3 regions of the Pseudomonas sp. AN-1 genome follow, and region 3 is predicted to be linked to each of the others. Evidence: predicted binding sites of a transcription regulator. Region 3 holds the regulator's gene; each other region holds the start of a gene.

Region 1 (4,212 bases), 780 kb from region 3:
GGCTGACGGCGAGGAACACCACGGTGATCAGGATCAGCGCCACGGCCAGCACGTAGAACCAGCTGGCGTTGCCGACGATCCAGCTCTGCACCTGGCCGAACAGGGCCTGGGCGGTCTGCGGCAGGGTTACGGCGAACAGCACCAGGGCGAAGATGAGGATGGCGGAGCCGAAGAACACCGGGGGGTTGAGGGTGCGCGCGGGGCGCGGGGAAGTTTCCATGGAGCAGGCTCTCCTTGTGATCGGATGGCCGCCAGGGGCGGGTATCGGAACAGACTGGACCGCGCCGGCGCCGAGCGCCAATCCCGGGCGCGGCGCGCCCGCGCGGTCCGCGGAGTCGACCACCCTACCAGCTCGATAGCTTTTTATGAAGGATTAGATTCTCCTGATAGCTTTGTCATATGCATGCCGGGTGCCTCAGCCGGGCTCGCCGCTCGCCCGGTACTGCAGCGCCTCGGCCAGCTGGGCGCGCCGGATGTCGGCGAGGCCTTCCAGGTCGGCCAGGGTGCGCGCCACCTTGAGCACGCGGTGCAGGGCGCGCAGCGACAGGCGCAGGCGCTCGCCGGCGCCCTCCAGCCACAGGCGGTCGGCCTCGGCGAGGGCGCAGTGGGCCTGCAGGCCGGGCAGGTCGAGGTGGGCGTTGGCGCAGCCCTGGCGCTCGAACTGGAGCGCCTGAGCGGCGGCCACCTGCCGGGCCAGCGTGGCGCTGTCCGGTCCCTCGCCGCTGGCGTGCAGGCGGGTCGGCTCGCGGCGCACGGCCAGGTGCAGGTCGATGCGATCGAGCAACGGGCCGGACAGCCGGGCGCGGTAGCGCTGCACCTGCTCCGGGGTGCAGCGGCAGCGCTGCTCGGGATCGCCGAGGTAGCCGCACGGGCAGGGGTTCATCGCCGCCACCAGCTGGAAGCGTGCGGGAAAGCGCAGCTTGTCCTGGGCGCGGGCGATGACGATCTCGCCGCTCTCCAGCGGCTGGCGCAGCACGTCGAGGACGTGGCGGGGAAACTCCGGCAGCTCGTCGAGGAACAGCACGCCATGGTGGGCCAGGCTGATCTCGCCGGGCTTGGGGCGCGTGCCGCCGCCGACCAGCGCCGGCCCGGAGGCGCTGTGGTGCGGCTGGCGGAACGGCCGCTGCGGCCAGCCGCCCTGCGGCGCCAGGCCGGCCACCGAGTGGATGGCGGTCACCTCCAGCGCCTCGGCCTCGGTCAGCGGCGGCAGCAGGCCGGGCAGGCGGCTGGCCAGCAGGGTCTTGCCGGTGCCGGGCGCTCCGCTCAGCAGGAGATTGTGCCGGCCGGCGGCGGCCACCAGCAGGGCGCGCTTGGCGGCCAGCTGGCCCTGCACCTCGGCGATGTCGCCCCGTATCGGTGCAGGGGGCGGCAGGCCGCGGGCGGTCCAGGGCGCCAGCGGGCTGTGCCCGGCCAGGTGGGCGGCCACTTCCAGCAGGTGCTCGGCGGCGTACAGGGTCAGTCCCGAGACCAGCGCGGCCTCCTCGGCGTTGGCGCGCGGCACCAGCAGGGCGCGCCCGGCGGCGCGGGCGGCCAGCGCCGCCGGCAGCACGCCGCGCACGGCGCGCAGGGCACCGGAGAGGGCCAGCTCGCCGAGGCACTCGAGGTTTTCCAGGCTGGCGGCGGGCAACTGGCCGCTGGCGGCGAGGATGCCGAGGGCGATGGCCAGGTCGAAGCGGCCGCCGTCCTTGGGCAGGTCGGCGGGGGCCAGGTTGAGGGTGATGCGCCGGCTGGGGTAGTCGAAGCCGCAACTCTGGATCGCGCTGCGCACGCGGTCCTTGCTTTCGCGCACGGCGGTTTCCGGCAGACCGACCAGGGTCAGCGAGGGCAGGCCGTTGGCCAGGTGGGCCTCGACGCTGACGGCGGGGGCGTCGATGCCGAGCTGGGCACGGCTGTGGACGATGGCGAGGGACATGATCGCTCCTTGATCGGGTGTCCCGGGGCGGCGCTTACGGCTGCGGCGGCTCCAGGCGGGCTTCCAGTTCGGCGACCCGGGCCTCGAGGGCCTCCAGGCGTGCGCGGGTGCGGGCCAGCACCGCCATCTGCGCGTCGAATTCGTCGCGGCCGACCAGGTCGAGTCTGGCGAAGGCGCCCTGCAGCAGGGCCTTGAACTGGGCCTCCAGTTCGGGGCGCGGCAGCGGCGAGTCGGCGCCGAACAGGCGGCTGGTCTGGCTGGCGAGAAGGTCGAGAACGGCTTTGGGCGGCAGCATGGCGGTCTTCCATCAACGGGAGCGGCCAGTCTAGCAAAGGCGTCGTCGCACCTGCGACGTGCGCGCAGGGCAGCGACGTTCCAGAGGGGTGCGTGGCGGCGCGCCGGTTGCGCACTTCCATGGTGCGTTCCGCTGAGGGAATGGTGGCGCGCTGGGCGTTTTTTGCCCTTCGCTGCGGGCGTTTCGCACCGTTATGGTGCAAAAAACGGCGGCGGCCCCCCTGGCGCGCCCGGGTGGCGGGATAACTCCCTGAAAAAACAGCAAATGCGAAAAGCTGGCAAGGATTCTGCTTATGCCTGTACAGCCGGTGCCCGGGTGCAAGAGCGTCGGGCAGGGCGAGGCAGGGGAGTGCTTCGCCAGCAGCCGCCGGCCGACGTTGAATCCAGCCTGCGCGGCGTCTGCCACCTGTTACAAACGTCGGACTCTGCGCTTAGACTTGTCATGGGTTCGTTGTTCCTGGGGCAAGTCCACCATTACGGGAGAAACTTTCATGAAGCTAGTCACCGCCATCATCAAGCCGTTCAAGCTCGACGACGTGCGCGAGTCGCTGTCGGAAATCGGCGTGCAGGGCATTACCGTCACCGAGGTCAAGGGCTTCGGCCGTCAGAAGGGCCACACCGAGCTGTATCGCGGCGCCGAATACGTCGTCGACTTCCTGCCCAAGGTGAAGATCGAGGTGGCCGTCGCCGACGACCAGCTGGACTCGGTCATCGACGCCATCACCAAGGCGGCCAACACCGGCAAGATCGGTGACGGCAAGATCTTCGTGGTCAACCTGGAGCAGGCCATCCGCATCCGTACCGGCGAAACCGGCACCGACGCGATCTAACCGCACCGCGCTACCTACTACTCCACCGAACCCCAACGCCCCAGGAGTAACACATGACTCTGCGCAAGATCGCAGGGCTAGGAGCCCTATTGTCTGTCGTCAGCCCGGGCCTGGCCCTGGCGGCCGAAGGAGCGACCCTGAACAGCGGCGACACAGCCTGGATGCTGACCGCCACGGCTCTGGTCCTGTTCATGACCATTCCCGGTCTGGCCCTGTTCTATGGCGGCATGGTCCGCTCCAGAAACATTCTTTCGGTGATGATGCAGTGCTTCGCCATCACCGGCCTGATGAGCATCCTCTGGTTCGTCTACGGCTACAGCCTGGCCTTCGACACCACCGGCATGGAGGCTGGAGTGACCAACTTCAGCTCCTTCGTCGGTGGCCTTTCCAACCTGTTCCTCGGCAAGCTGACCAAGGAGGCCCTGATCGGCGCCTTCCCGGAAAGCGTGTTCGTCACCTTCCAGATGACCTTCGCGATCATCACCCCGGCGCTGATCGTCGGCGCCTTCGCCGAGCGCATGAAGTTCTCCGCCATGCTGATCTTCATGACCGTGTGGTTCACCCTGGTCTACGCGCCGATCGCGCACATGGTGTGGGCCGGTGACGGCGCGCTGATGTGGGACTGGGGCGTGCTCGACTTCGCCGGCGGCACCGTGGTGCACATCAACGCCGGTATCGCCGGCCTGGTGGCCTGCATCGTGCTGGGCAAGCGCAAGGGCTACCCGACCACCCACATGGCGCCGCACAACCTCGGCTACACCCTGATGGGCGCCGCCATGCTGTGGGTCGGCTGGTTCGGCTTCAACGCCGGCTCGGCGATCGCCGCCAACGACACCGCCGGCATGGCCATGCTGGTGACCCAGATCGCCACCGCCGCCGCCGCGCTGGCCTGGATGTTCGCCGAGTGGCTCACCCACGGCAAACCCAGCGCGCTGGGCATCGCCTCCGGCGTGGTCGCCGGCCTGGTCGCCATCACCCCGGCCGCCGGCACCGCCGGTCCGGCGGGCGCCCTGGTGATCGGCCTGGTGTCCGGCGTGGTGTGCTTCTTCTGCGCCACCAGCCTCAAGCGCAAGCTCGGCTACGACGATTCGCTGGACGCCTTCGGCGTGCACGGCGTCGGCGGCATCGTCGGCGCCATCCTCACCGGCGCCTTCGCGGCACCGGCCCTGGGCGGCT
Region 2 (4,212 bases), 920 kb from region 3:
TGTACCCGTACGCCGGCAAGGTCTGCAAGCATGGCACCGAAGAAGTCATCACCACCTTCGAACTGAAGACCGAAGTGCTGCTGGACGAAGTCCGCGCCGGCGGCCGCATCCCGCTGATCATCGGCCGTGGCCTGACCGAGAAGGCCCGTGCCGAGCTGAGCCTGGCGCCGTCCACCCTGTTCAAGAAGCCGGTCGCTCCGGCCGACAGCGGCAAGGGCTTCACCCTCGCCCAGAAGATGGTCGGCCGCGCCTGCGGTCTGCCGGAAGGCCAGGGCGTGCGTCCGGGCACCTACTGCGAGCCGAAGATGACCACCGTCGGCTCCCAGGACACCACCGGCCCGATGACTCGCGACGAGCTGAAGGACCTAGCCTGCCTGGGCTTCTCCGCCGACCTGGTGATGCAGTCCTTCTGCCACACCGCCGCCTATCCGAAGCCGATCGACGTCAACACCCACCACACCCTGCCGGACTTCATCATGAACCGCAGCGGCGTGTCCCTGCGTCCGGGCGACGGCATCATCCACAGCTGGCTGAACCGCATGCTGCTGCCGGACACCGTCGGTACCGGTGGTGACTCGCACACCCGCTTCCCGATCGGCATCTCCTTCCCGGCCGGTTCCGGCCTGGTGGCCTTCGCCGCCGCCACCGGCGTCATGCCGCTGGACATGCCGGAATCCGTGCTGGTGCGCTTCAAGGGCAAGATGCAGCCGGGTATCACCCTGCGTGACCTGGTGCATGCCATCCCCTACTACGCGATCCAGGCTGGCCTGCTGACCGTCGAGAAGAAGGGCAAGAAGAACATCTTCTCCGGCCGTATCCTCGAGATCGAAGGTCTGGAAGGCCTGACCGTCGAGCAAGCGTTCGAACTGTCCGACGCCTCCGCCGAGCGTTCGGCTGCCGGTTGCACCATCAAGCTGCCGGAAGACGCCATCGCCGAGTACCTGAAGTCGAACATCACCATGCTGCGCTGGATGATCGGCGAAGGCTACGGCGACGCCCGTACCCTGGAGCGTCGTGCCCAGGCCATGGAAGCCTGGCTGGCCGATCCGCAGCTGCTGTCCGCCGATGCCGACGCCGAATACGCCGCCGTCATCGAGATCGACCTGGCCGAGATCAAGGAGCCGGTTCTCTGCGCTCCGAACGACCCGGACGACGCTCGCCTGCTGTCCACCGTTGCCGGTCAGAAGATCGACGAGGTGTTCATCGGCTCCTGCATGACCAACATCGGTCACTTCCGCGCTGCCGGCAAACTGCTGGACAAGGTCAAGGGTGGCATTCCGACCCGTCTGTGGCTGGCTCCGCCGACCAAGATGGACGCCCACCAGCTGACCGAGGAAGGCTACTACGGCATCTACGGCAAGGCTGGCGCGCGCATGGAAATGCCGGGCTGCTCGCTGTGCATGGGTAACCAGGCTCGCGTACAGACCGGCTCCACCGTGGTTTCCACCTCGACCCGTAACTTCCCGAACCGCCTGGGCGACGCTACCAACGTGTTCCTGGCTTCTGCTGAGCTGGCGGCTGTCGCCTCCATCCTCGGCAAGCTGCCGACCGTCGAGGAGTACATGGAATACGCGAAGAACATCGACAGCATGGCTGCCGACGTCTACCGCTACCTGTCCTTCGACCAGATGGCCGAGTACCGCGATGCTGCGGCCAAGGCCAACATCCCGGTGCTGCAGGCCTGAGCCCGGTAAGCGCTAGATCGCTGTAGGAAGAAGCCCCGCCCCGTGCGGGGCTTTTTCTTTTCTACCCGCCATGTGGCACAGCGCTTGCTTCGTCGTGACCATCCGAACGCTCCAACGGCGGAGCCGTTCCCCGACAATGGCGTCGTACCCGACTGTCGCCCAGAGCGATGGCCGGTACGGCGCTTTTTTGTGCAGCGATGGAACACACGCGATGACCGACCACCACGCAACGCCACGCCCCGACGCCCTGGCCTGGGTCGCCGGCTCCGATGCCCCGGAAAAGAACGTCCTCGAACTCGGCTTCATGGCCCTGGCCGACTCGGCGCCGCTGATCGTCGCCGCCACCCAGGGCTTCGCCCAGCCCTACGGCCTGACCCTCAACCTGCGCCGCCAGGCCTCCTGGGCCGGCCTGCGCGACAAGCTGCTCGGCGGCGAACTGGATGCCGCGCAGATGCTCTACGGCCAGGTCTACGGCATCCACCTCGGCCTCGGCAGCCCGATCACGCCCATGGCCATCCTCATGGGCCTGAACCAGAACGGCCAGTCGATCACCCTGAGCCAGGCCCTGCGCGCGGCCGGCGTGACCGACGGCGAGGCGCTGCGCGCACGCACGCACCAGAGCGGTGCGCGCCTGACCCTCGCCCACACCTTCCCCACCGGCACCCACGCCCTGTGGCTGTACTACTGGCTGGCCAGCCAAGGCATCCATCCGCTCGCCGACGTGCACAGCGTGGTGGTGCCGCCGGCGCAGATGGTCGCCCACCTGCGCGCCGGGCGCATCGACGGCTTCTGCGCCGGCGACCCCTGGGGCGCCCACGCGGTGGACGAGAACCTCGGCTTCACCGTCGCCACCAGCCAGTCGATCTGGCCGGATCACCCGGAGAAGGTGCTCGGCGTCACCCGCGCCTTCGTCGAAGAGTGCCCCAACAGCGCCCGCGCCCTGACCATGGCCCTGCTCGAGGCCTGCCGCTTCATCGACGCCAGCGTGGAAAACCGCCGCAGCACCGCCCAGCTGCTCAGCGCTGCCGAGTACGTCAACGCGCCGGTGGCCACCCTCGAGCCGCGCTTTCTCGGCCACTACCAGGACGGCCTCGGCCACGCCTGGCTGGACGCCCACCCGCTGCGCTTCTTCGCCGACGGCGCGGTGAACATGCCCTACCTGTCCGACGGCATGTGGTTCCTCACCCAGCTGCGCCGCTGGGGTTTGCTGCGCGACGATCCGCAGTACCATGAACTGGCCGGCCAGGTGCACCAGCTCGCGCTGTACCGCGAGGCCGCCGATGCGTTGGGCATCGCGATACCCGAGACCCTGCGCCGCTCGACCCTGCTGGACGGCAGGGTCTGGGACGGCAGCGATCCGGCCGGCTACGCGCGCAGCTTCGAACTGCACGCGCTGGCCGAACGCCAGAAGCTGGCCCTCTGATAGCGGGAGACATGTCCATGCTGCGCATCCTCCTGATCAACGACACCGCGAAGAAGGTCGGCCGCCTGAAGAGCGCGCTGAACGAAGCCGGCTTCGAGGTGATCGACGAATCCGGGCTGACCGTCGACCTGCCGGCGCGGGTGGCCGCCGTACGCCCCGACGTGATCCTGATCGACAGCGAATCGCCCGGCCGCGACGTGATGGAGCAGGTCTGCCTGCTCAGCCGCGACCAGCCGCACCCCATCGTCATGTTCACCGACGAGCACGACCCCGGCGTGATGCGTCAGGCGATCCGCTCCGGGGTCAGCGCCTACATCGTCGAGGGCATCCACGCCCAGCGCCTGCAGCCGATCCTCGACGTGGCCATGGCCCGCTTCGAGAGCGACCAGGCCCTGCGCGCCCAGCTCAACGCCCGCGAGCAGCAGCTGGCCGAGCGCAAGCGCATCGAGCTGGCCAAGGGGCTGCTGATGAAGATGCGCCAGTGCAACGAAGAGGAGGCCTACACCCTGATGCGCCGCCAGGCGATGAGCAAGCAGCAGAAGCTGATCCAGGTGGCCGAGCAGATCATCTCGATGCACGAGATGCTCGGTAACTGAGCGCATCCCCCTGGCGATGCCGCCCATGCATCGGCGTGGGCGCAGCCCCGGACTGGTCGCAATACCGACACGCCCTGCAGCAGTGGCGCGATCCTGACAGACGCCTCAGACCAGACCGAGATACTTCAGCGTCGCCCGGTACAGCTTGCCCTCGCCGCAGACCAGCACCAGCGCGTCGCCCGACTTCGCCGAGCCGAGGATGTTGGTCAGGTCGCGGGTCAGCCGGTAGGGGTTGTCCAGCCTCGCCACCTGCACGTCGCCGCCCTCCGGCAGGGCGCGGTCGGCGACCAGCCGGTCCGGATTGCGGGTCACCGTGATCCTGAGCGCCTTGCCGCCGAAACGGGTGTCGAGGAATTCGCTGCCGGCCGAGCGCTGCGCCCCGACCCTGAGGCTGACTGCCTTCATGAACTGCTCCGTGTCTGTGGGGAGACACAAGCGCAGCATTAACCGGGCCAGCTCCGTACCCCCCGCTTCGCGACAGGGCGTCGCACTTCGACCATTGCAGCGC
Region 3 (4,212 bases):
GTGGAGCGCAGCGACGCCAAGGGCCGCCCCATCCTGCTCACCACATCCCGTCTGAGCGTGTTTCCCGAGCGGGAGTACGCCGAGACGTCCCAGCCGGTGCGTATCGAGGCCGCCAACGGCGTGACCACCGCCTCCGGCCTGCAGGCCTATCTCAACGAAAGCCGGATGCTCCTGAAATCCAATGTGCGAGGACAGCATGAGGTTCGCTAACCCCCTTCCCCTCCTCTTCGGTCTGGGCATCCTGCTGGCCGGCGCGCCGGCCTGGTCCCTGCCGAGCGACCGCAACCAGCCGATCCGCGTGCAGGCCGACAGCGCCGAGCTGGACGACGCCCAGGGCGTCGCCGTGTACCGCGGCGGCGTGGTGATCACCCAGGGCAGCCTGAAGATCACCGGCGACACCGTGACCATCACCCAGGACAAGAGCGGCGACATCGAGGTGTTCACCGCGACCGGCAAGCCGGCCTACTACGAGCAGCAGCCGGCCGCCGACAAGCCGCTGGTCAAGGCCTACGGCCTGACCATCCAGTACTTCGCCGCCAACGAGCGCATCGTGCTGATCGACCAGGCCAAGGTGGTCCAGGAAGGCAACACCTTCGAAGGCGAGAAGATCGTCTACGACACCCAGCGCCAGATCGTCAACGCCGGGCGCGCCACCGGCAGCAAGGTGACCACGCCGCGCGCGCGCATCGACATGGTCATCCAGCCGCGCAAGAAGGCCGAGCCGGAGCAGAACACCCCATGAGCACCCTGATCGCCCAGCACCTGGCCAAGAGCTACAAGGGACGCGCCGTGGTGCGCGACGTCAGCCTGTCGATCGACAGCGGGCAGATCGTCGGCCTGCTCGGCCCCAACGGCGCCGGCAAGACCACCTGCTTCTACATGATCGTCGGCCTGGTGCATGCCGACCAGGGTCGCGTGCTGATCGACGAGCAGGACGTCACCCACCTGCCGATGCACGGCCGCGCCCGCGCCGGCATCGGCTACCTGCCGCAGGAGGCGTCGATCTTCCGCAAGCTGACGGTGGCCGACAACATCATGGCCATCCTCGAGACGCGCAAGGACCTCGACCGCGCCGCACGGCGCGAGGCGCTGGAAAGCCTGCTGCAGGAGTTCCACATCAGCCACATCCGCGACAGCCTGGGCATGAGCCTGTCCGGCGGCGAACGCCGCCGGGTGGAGATCGCCCGCGCCCTGGCCAGCGATCCCAAGTTCATCCTCCTCGACGAACCCTTCGCCGGGGTCGACCCGATCTCGGTGGGCGACATCAAGCAGATCATCCACCACCTCAAGGAACGCGGCATCGGCGTGCTGATCACCGATCACAACGTGCGCGAGACCCTGGACATCTGCGAGACCGCCTACATCGTCAATGCCGGCCAGCTGATCGCCGAAGGCGATGCCGAGAGCATCCTCGCCAACCAGCTGGTCAAGGACGTCTACCTGGGCCACGAGTTCCGCCTGTAGGCCGCCGGCAGCGCACCCCGTCCGCGCCCGCCCTCTGCCGGGCGCCCCCACCCGACTGCGCCTTTTCGGGCGACTGTCAAGCCTAGGCAAAGCCGCAAATATCGGGCATATAATTTGCTAACCGCGGCGCCCCGGCGCCCAGCAGTGGACAGCGCGCAGGCGCTGGCAGACCCAAGGTGCCAACTCCCAAGCCATGAAACACTCGCTAGTCCTCAAGATGGGCCAGCAGCTGACGATGACACCGCAGCTGCAACAAGCCATTCGTCTGCTCCAGCTGTCGACCCTCGACCTGCAGCAGGAAATCCAGGAAGCCCTCGACTCCAACCCGATGCTCGAGCGACAGGAAGACGGCGACGACTTCGACAGCAGCGACCCGCTGGCGGAGAGCGAAGGCCCCTCCTCCGGCGCCAGCCACGACAGCACGGTCGCCACCACCGAGCGCGACCCCGACAGTCTCGACGAGGGCCAGTGGGAGGAGCGCATCCCCAGCGAGCTGCCGGTGGATACCGCCTGGGAGGACATCTACCAGACCAGCGCCAGCAGCCTGCCGAGCAGCGAGGACGACGAGTGGGACTTCACCGCCCGCACCTCCTCCGGCGAGAGCCTGCACAGCCACCTGCTCTGGCAGCTCAACCTGGCGCCGATGAGCGACAGCGACCGGCTGATCGCCATGTCGATCATCGACGCCATCAACAACGACGGCTATCTCGAGGAAAGCCTCGAGGAGATCCTCGACTCCCTCGACCCTGAACTGGGCATCGAGCTGGACGAGGTGGAAATGGTCCTGCACCGCGTGCAGCAGTTCGAGCCACTGGGCATCGGCGCACGCGACCTCAGCGAGTGCCTGCTGCTGCAGCTGAAGCAGCTGCCAGCCGACACCCCCTGGCTGGACGAGGCGCGCCGCGTCGCCCGCGACCACCTCGACCTGCTCGGCAGCCGCGACTACGCCCAGCTGATGCGGCGCCTGCGCCTGAAGGAGGACGAGCTGCGCCAGGTGGTCGAGCTGATCCAGCGCCTCAACCCGCGTCCCGGCGCACAGATCGAGGCCGGCGAGGCCGAGTACGTGGTCCCCGACGTGATCGTGCGCAAGGACAACGAGCGCTGGCTGGTCGAGCTCAACCCCGACGCCATGCCGCGCCTGCGGGTCAACCCGCACTATGCCGGCCTGGTACGCCGCGCCGACTCCAGCGCCGACAACACCTACATGCGCAACCAGCTGCAGGAAGCGCGCTGGTTCATCAAGAGCCTGCTCAGCCGCAACGAGACGCTGATGAAGGTCGCCACCCAGATCGTCGAGCAGCAGCGCGGCTTTCTCGAGTACGGCGAGGAGGCGATGAAGCCGCTGGTGCTGCACGACATCGCCGAGGCGGTGGGCATGCACGAGTCGACCATCTCGCGGGTCACCACGCAGAAGTACATGCACACCCCGCGCGGCATCTACGAACTCAAGTACTTTTTCTCCAGCCACGTCAGCACCGCCGAGGGCGGCGAATGCTCGTCGACGGCGATCCGCGCCATCATCAAGAAACTGGTGGCGGCGGAAAACCCGAAAAAGCCATTGAGTGACAGCAAGATCGCTGGTTTACTGGAAGAGCAGGGGATTCAAGTGGCCCGCCGGACCATCGCCAAATACCGGGAGTCCCTCGGCATTGCACCCTCCAGCGAGCGCAAGCGACTGGTGTAGCGTTCGAGCAGCAGAATTCAGGTGGCGGGGAATATCCCGCCAGCAACGTAGGTAATAAGGAGAAGCGGTATGCAAGTCAATATCAGTGGCCAACACCTGGAAGTGACCGACACTCTGCGTGACTACGTCAACGAGAAATTCGAGCGCCTGGCGCGCCATTTCGACAAGATCACCAACGTCCAGGTGATCATGCAGGTGGAGAAACTGAAGCAGAAGATCGAAGCGACCCTGCATATTGCCGGCGGCGAAGTGGTCGCCAACGCCGAGCACGAGGACATGTACGCCGCCATCGACCTGCTGGCCGACAAGCTGGACCGCCAGCTGATCAAGCACAAGGAAAAACAGATCGAACGCGAACAGGGCGCCGCTGCCCGCTGATCATTCCCCGATGATTCGACTAGAGCACATCCTGACCCCCGGCCGTTCCCAGGTGAACGTGCCGGGAGGCAGCAAGAAGCGCGTTCTCGAGCAGATCGCCAACCTCGTAGCCCGGGACATTCCCGGGCTCGACGCACATGACATCTTCGAAAGCCTGGTGGCCCGCGAGAAGCTCGGCTCCACCGGCTTCGGCAATGGCATCGCCATCCCCCACTGCCGCCTGGCCGGCTGCTCGGTGCCGGTCAGCGCCCTGCTGCGCCTGGATGCCCCGGTAGACTTCGACGCCCTCGACGGCGCGCCGGTGGACCTGCTGTTCGTCCTCTTGGTGCCGGAAACCGCCACCGAGGAACACCTCGAGCTGCTGCGCCAGATCGCCGGCCTGCTCGACCGTGCCGACGTGCGAGAGCGCCTGCGCCAGGCCAGGGATGGATTCGACCTCTACCAGGTGGTGCTCGATACCGTGGACGGACGCTGAGCCATGCGCCTGGTGATCGTCAGCGGCCGCTCCGGCTCGGGCAAGAGCACCGCCCTGGCCGTACTTGAGGACAACGGCTTCTACTGCATCGACAACCTGCCCGCCAGCCTGCTGCCCGACCTCGGCGAGCGCGCCCTGCTGCAGACCGAACTGCTGCAGCCCAAGGTCGCGGTGTCCATCGACGCACGCAACCTGCCCAGCCAGCTCCGCC

The links. The regulator sigma-54, encoded in region 3, starts transcription at its own class of promoters, with help from an activator protein. The targets are predictions, from matches to a motif close to ANTGGCATNNANNTTGCTNT.
Region 1: glnK (P-II family nitrogen regulator) is a predicted target of sigma-54. The motif match lies at 2,481-2,500, and genes of this name have one in related genera.
Region 2: SK095_RS02105 (CmpA/NrtA family ABC transporter substrate-binding protein) is a predicted target of sigma-54. The motif match lies at 1,757-1,776, and genes of this name have one in related genera.

The regions. Positions count from the first base shown of each region.
Region 1 covers NZ_CP139195.1:3,358,285-3,362,496, forward strand. The annotation lists gene SK095_RS15805 (choline BCCT transporter BetT) at 1-220, opposite strand, end outside; gene SK095_RS15810 (YifB family Mg chelatase-like AAA ATPase) at 416-1,912, opposite strand; gene SK095_RS15815 (accessory factor UbiK family protein) at 1,947-2,207, opposite strand; gene glnK (P-II family nitrogen regulator) at 2,698-3,036, shown strand; gene SK095_RS15825 (ammonium transporter) at 3,090-4,212, shown strand, end outside.
Region 2 covers NZ_CP139195.1:447,687-451,898, reverse strand. The annotation lists gene acnB (bifunctional aconitate hydratase 2/2-methylisocitrate dehydratase) at 1-1,685, shown strand, start outside; gene SK095_RS02105 (CmpA/NrtA family ABC transporter substrate-binding protein) at 1,897-3,108, shown strand; gene SK095_RS02100 (ANTAR domain-containing response regulator) at 3,126-3,704, shown strand; gene SK095_RS02095 (hypothetical protein) at 3,810-4,109, opposite strand.
Region 3 covers NZ_CP139195.1:4,135,336-4,139,547, reverse strand. The annotation lists gene lptC (LPS export ABC transporter periplasmic protein LptC) at 1-210, shown strand, start outside; gene lptA (lipopolysaccharide transport periplasmic protein LptA) at 197-742, shown strand; gene lptB (LPS export ABC transporter ATP-binding protein) at 739-1,464, shown strand; gene SK095_RS19380 (RNA polymerase factor sigma-54) at 1,658-3,148, shown strand; gene hpf (ribosome hibernation-promoting factor, HPF/YfiA family) at 3,218-3,526, shown strand; gene ptsN (PTS IIA-like nitrogen regulatory protein PtsN) at 3,537-4,001, shown strand; gene rapZ (RNase adapter RapZ) at 4,005-4,212, shown strand, end outside.